Linked DNA regions of Formosa sp. Hel1_33_131. Each later gene encodes a partner of the first gene's protein in a complex. Links are inferred from orthologs where the notes say so. Each region holds a gene or a part of one and is shown in the gene's direction. Other genes may lie near its edges.

Evidence for each region. The genes of interacting proteins can lie anywhere in the genome.
Region 2: the proteins of FORMB_RS02530 (region 1) and pabB are in contact, whole or in part, in a solved structure (PDB 8RP0), measured with the Escherichia coli proteins. The link is inferred for Formosa sp. Hel1_33_131 from one-to-one orthologs.

Annotation. Positions count from the first base shown.
Region 1 is NZ_CP017260.1:594,201-597,271, forward strand. The notes cover bases 148-2,946. They hold FORMB_RS02530 (anthranilate synthase component II), read left to right. Parts: upstream 148-1,163; coding sequence 1,164-1,730; downstream 1,731-2,946. Other genes in these bases: FORMB_RS02525 (anthranilate synthase component I family protein), read left to right, coding at 148-1,160; trpD (anthranilate phosphoribosyltransferase), read left to right, coding at 1,740-2,726; trpC (indole-3-glycerol phosphate synthase TrpC), read left to right, coding at 2,726-2,946. Outside these bases: more of FORMB_RS02525, read left to right, coding at 1-147; more of trpC, read left to right, coding at 2,947-3,071. UniProt on the Escherichia coli protein: Part of a heterodimeric complex that catalyzes the two-step biosynthesis of 4-amino-4-deoxychorismate (ADC), a precursor of p-aminobenzoate (PABA) and tetrahydrofolate.
Region 2 is NZ_CP017260.1:124,678-127,533, reverse strand. It holds pabB (aminodeoxychorismate synthase component I), read left to right. Parts: upstream 1-711; coding sequence 712-2,001; downstream 2,002-2,856. Other genes in the region: tilS (tRNA lysidine(34) synthetase TilS), read left to right, coding at 2,018-2,856; FORMB_RS00605 (DEAD/DEAH box helicase), read right to left, coding at 1-618. UniProt on the Escherichia coli protein: Part of a heterodimeric complex that catalyzes the two-step biosynthesis of 4-amino-4-deoxychorismate (ADC), a precursor of p-aminobenzoate (PABA) and tetrahydrofolate.

The DNA of each region.
Region 1 (3,071 bases):
TCCCTGCCGATAAAGTGACCATGGAAATCGATGCATTCACAAAACAATTTGAAACTCAAAAAGACACCTCTTTTAAGTTTATAAATAATGGGATGTTTGGGTTTACAGCTTACGATGCTGTAAAATATTTTGAAGATATCACCATCTCAAAAAAGGACGATTCTATTGAAATTCCGGAGATGTATTACGCCGTGTATCAAAATATCATAGCGATTAATCATTTTAAAAATGAAGCCTATATTTTTGCGCACTGCTACGAGTCTGAAAGCAATATCGATGCCATTCACCATCTGATTAACGTGCAAAGTTTTTCGTCCTATGATTTTGAATCAAAAGGAAACATCAGTTCCAACCTGACCGACGAGGAGTTTAAGTCCAATGTCGATTTAGCCAAAAAACACTGTGCCCGCGGCGATGTATTCCAACTCGTATTGTCGAAAAAATTCCAACAAGATTTTAAAGGCGATGACTTTAATGTCTATAGAGCATTGCGAAGCATCAACCCCTCGCCCTATCTCTTTTATTTTGATTATGGAAAATTTAAAATCTTTGGAAGTTCTCCTGAAGCACAACTGGTCGTAAAAGATCAAAACGCCGAAATTCATCCCATTGCAGGGACGTTTGCACGGACTGGCGATGATTTAAAAGATGCCGAATTGGCCAAAAAACTCGTCGCCGATAAAAAAGAAAACAGCGAACACGTCATGTTAGTCGATCTGGCACGAAACGATTTAAGTCGTCATTGTACCGAAGTGGAAGTTAAAAAATACAGAGAAGTACAGTTCTTTTCTCACGTCATTCATTTGGTAAGTAAGGTCATGGGTAAAGTGCGAAAAAATACGCCAACAATGCAAATTGTAGCCGACACCTTTCCGGCAGGCACTTTGAGTGGTGCGCCCAAATACAAAGCAATGGAGCTTATTGAAGCCTACGAAAAAACAAGCCGTGCGTTTTATGGCGGTGCCATTGGGTTTATGGATTTTGATGGAAACTATAACCATGCCATCATGATTCGAACGTTTTTAAGTAAAAACTACCAACTCCATTGGCAGGCCGGTGCTGGAATTGTTTCCAAATCGAGTCCCGAAAACGAACTTCAAGAAGTATATAACAAATTAGGCGCCTTAACCAAAGCGATTAAACTCGCCGAAACCATTTAGAGAATGAAAAAAATATTAGTCATAGATAATTACGACAGTTTTACGTTTAATTTAGTCCATTACCTCGAAGACCTCGACTGTGAAGTGACGGTACTTCGGAATGACAAATTCGATTTGGAAGACATCCAACACTTCGATAAAATTGTGCTGTCGCCGGGTCCAGGGATTCCAGAAGAAGCCGGACTTCTAAAAGCGGTCATTAAGCGCTATGCTCCCAGTAAAAGTATTTTGGGCGTGTGCTTGGGTCAACAAGCCATTGGTGAAGTTTTTGGCGGGCACATTGTAAATTTAGAAGAAGTCTATCACGGGGTACATACCGACATTACTGTTTGTGTGGAGGACGAGCCTTTATTCAATAATATGGACAAAACGATTCAAGTTGGACGCTACCATTCGTGGGTGGTGGACGCGAATTTACCCGCAGTTTTAGAAGCCACTTCGGTAGATAAAAATGGACAAATCATGTCTTTAAGACATAGAGCTTATGATGTGAAAGGCGTTCAATTTCATCCCGAATCGGTACTCACACCCACCGGAAAACAAATTTTAGAAAACTGGATTAATTCATAACAGACACCAATGAAACACGTTTTAAACAGACTCATTAACCACGAAACGATTTCTGCTGAGGAAGCAAAGCAGATTTTGATCAACATCTCCAAAGGCGATTACAATCAAAGTCAAATTGCGGCCTTTCTCACCATTTACATGATGCGAACGGTCACCCTCGAAGAATTGAAAGGATTTAGAGATGCCCTCTTAGAATTGTGTATTCCTGTGGATTTATCGGCTTACAACCCCATCGATTTGTGTGGTACTGGCGGTGATGGAAAAGACACTTTTAACATCTCAACGCTCTCCTCATTTGTGACCGCAGCGGCTGGCGTACCCGTCGCAAAACACGGAAATTACGGGGTCTCTTCGGCTTGTGGATCTTCCAATGTTTTAGAATCCTTAGGCGTTACATTTTCAAACGATCCCGACTTTTTAGAACACGCCATTGCCACAACAGGGATTTGTGTATTACACGCACCCTTGTTTCACCCGGCTATGAAAAACGTCGCACCCATCCGACGCGAATTGGGAGTCAAAACATTTTTCAATATGTTAGGCCCTATGGTGAATCCTTCATTTCCAAAAAATCAAATGGTAGGCGTCTTTAGCTTGGAATTACTGCGCTTATACAATTATCTCTATCAGGATTCTGACAAAAATTACAGCATTGTTCATGACCTTGGTGGCTATGATGAAATCTCCTTAACAAATTCAGTGAAAATTGTATCCAATCATTCGGAGGTGCTTTTTTCGGCAGAAGATTTAGGGTTAAAAAACAATACTCAAGAAGCCATTTTTGGTGGAAATACAGTGGCTGAGGCCTCAAAAATATTTAAAACCATCATTAGTGGAAACGGCAGCGAAGCACAAAATAACGTGGTGTGTACCAATGCCGGTCTTGCGATCGCAACCGCTAAAAAAATTAACCATAAAGACGGTTATGAATTGGCCAAAGAAGCCCTTTATTCAGGAAAAGCAAATGAATGTCTCACAAAATTAATCGCCCTCTAATGAGCAGTATTTTAGATCGTATTGTCGCAGATAAACGCACCGAGGTTAGCCTTCGGAAACAACTGATTCCGTTGAAACAACTGGAACAATCGGTGTTGTTTGAACGCCACTGCCCGTCGCTTAGTACACGATTGTCAGAAAGTACTTCAGGCTTGATTACAGAACACAAACGCCGTTCGCCCTCAAAGGACTGCATCAATCAGAATTTGAACGTGCAAGACGTCGCAAAAGGCTATGAATTTGCAGGGGCTTGCGGGATGTCGGTACTCACAGATATGAAATATTTTGGTGGTAGTTTAGAAGACCTGTTAACCGCCAGAGCCAGTTGTGAGATGCCCTTGCTTC
Region 2 (2,856 bases), 470 kb from region 1 along the record:
GACTGAAATACGCTCCGGATTGATGAAAAAATCGGTAATCAAAGCATCCACATCTGTGGTCATCGTTGCCGAAAACATAATATTCTGACGGCGTTCTGGTAGCAAGTCAAAAATGTTAATCAATTGGTGTCTAAACCCTAAATCGAGCATGACATCCACTTCATCAATCACCAGTTTTTGTATGCTTTTAAGTTGTAGTACCCGACTCAATGCCAAGTCATACAAGCGTCCAGGAGTGGCCACAAGAATGTCAATTCCGGCTGCTATTTGTTGTTTTTGAGTGTTGATATTGGTGCCGCCATAAACGCCCAAAACACGGTTATTCGTATAAACGTTTAGATCCGTTAAGGAGTCTACCACCTGGACTACAAGTTCACGTGTAGGTACTAAAATCAAAACACGTGGGTTCTCTTGAGTCGAATAGGTGAGGTTTCTCACCAAAGGCAAGGAGTAAGCCAATGTTTTTCCCGTTCCCGTTTGAGCAATTCCAACCACATCTTTTCCTGCACAGATGACACTGAAAGCCGCCTCCTGAATGGGAGTGGGTTCAATAAATCCTAAATCCTGAAGCGCATTGCTTAAGGGAGTGGTTAATTTAAAGTCTTCGAAAGATAACATTGGAACTAATTTTGTGGCAAAGGTAAGGTATTCTTGTAAAGTGACGATTTATTATTTAGAACTGATTAACTTTGTATTGAAAATAAACAATCATTGCGAGACCATAAAGAAATTACACTCCGTTCGGTAGAAGGATTTAAAACTCAGTTATTAGCTTGGGCTCAACAATTTGAAGACATTGTTTGGCTAGATTCTAACCAGTCCTTACAACCCCATAGCAGCTATGATTGTATCTTAGCGGTAGATGCTTTTACAGGCATTCAGACCGATTCTGACAATGGTTTTAAAAAATTAAAAGAATACCAATCCATCACCAACGATTGGATTTTCGGATATCTTTCATATGATTTAAAAAATGATACCGAACCTCTAAAGTCTCAAAATTTTGATGGGCTCGATTTCCCAGACCTTTGTTTTTTTCAACCTAAAAAATTATTTTTATTTAAAGACAATACATTAACAATTAAGTATTTAAATTATGTTTCTGGTGAGGTGGATACCGATTTAGAATCGATTGAAACGTTTTCATTACAAAACGATCCATCCCATACAAATGACATTCAAATTGAATCTCGTATTTCAAAAAAATACTATATTAATAAGGTAAGTACACTATTGTCTCACATCCACAGAGGCGATGTTTATGAAGCTAATTTTTGTCAAGAATTTTATGCGCATGCAGATTTGAATCCTTTAGAAACGTATTTTAAATTGAATAAAATTGCAGAAGCACCCTTTGCAACCTTTCTTAAAAATGGAGATAAATTTTTATTATCCTCTTCCCCAGAACGGTATCTAAAAAAGGTGGGGCTAGACATTACCTCTCAGCCCATCAAAGGGACTACCAAGCGGTCTGAGCATGCAGAAGAAGATGCGAACTTAAAAACAACTTTAGAAAGCGACCCAAAAGAACGCAGTGAAAACATTATGATTGTTGATTTAGTACGGAATGACCTGTCTAAAATCGCTCAAAAAGGAACGGTCAACGTTTCGGAACTCTGTCAAATACATAGTTTTAAACAAGTTCACCACATGATTTCAACGGTTCAAGCAAAGGCATTGCCAACCATTTCTGCGGTGGATATTATTGCAGCCACATTCCCAATGGGTAGCATGACTGGGGCTCCAAAAATTTCAGCAATGAAAATTATAGAGGCGCTTGAAGACACCAAGAGGGGGCTTTATTCTGGTGCGGTTGGATACTTTACTCCTGAAGGAGATTTTGATTTTAATGTGGTGATTCGAAGTATCTTGTACAACGCTTCCAAGTCGTATATTTCATTTTCTGTTGGGAGTGCCATCACCTCAAAAAGTACTCCAGAAAAGGAGTATGACGAATGTCTTGTGAAAGCCAAAGCAATGCGTAGTGTTTTGGAGAATTAATTTGTAGTTTTGTCACATGTTAAAAGTCTTTCAACATCTTTTACAAAACCGATTTTCTTTTTTAAAAGAAGCTCCTTTGTTGCTCGCAGTTTCAGGGGGATTGGACAGTATGGTATTGACTGATTTATGTGTGAATTCAGGTTTAAATATTGCGTTGGCACATTGTAACTTTAAGTTAAGAGCTGATGAAAGTGATGCCGATGAACGCTTTATTAAAGACTTTTCAAAAACTCATAATTTAGAAGTTTTCACTACTCATTTTGATACTGAAGCGTTTGCACAGACTAGTAAGCAATCCATCCAAATGGCAGCACGTCAATTGCGCTATGAATGGTTTGATTCTCTGCAAAAGCAACATGAGTTTGAATATGTTTTAACCGCTCACCATGCCGATGATAATTTAGAAACCGTTCTCATCAACTTATCTCGTGGTACGGGATTGGAAGGACTGATGGGGATTCCTGAAATTAACGGGTCTGTAGTACGTCCATTGTTAGAATTATCGAGAGATCAGATTCATGATTTTGCAGTTCAAGAAAAGATTTCTTGGCGTGAGGATAGCTCAAATAAAAGCACAAAATATCTGCGTAATAATTTACGCCATACCATCATTCCACTTTTGAAAGACTTGAACCCTTCCTTTATTGAAAGTTTTCAAACCACTCAAAATCATTTGAAGGATACACAATCCATTTTGGAAGATTATATGTTAGAAATAGAGGACAAGGTGATTGAATCCATTGATGAAAATCAAATTGTCTATAATATAGACCAACTCCAATCCTTAAACAATCCTAAAGCGTATTTATACCAGTTGTTAAAAACGTATAATTTCTCCGATTGGTCACAAATCAC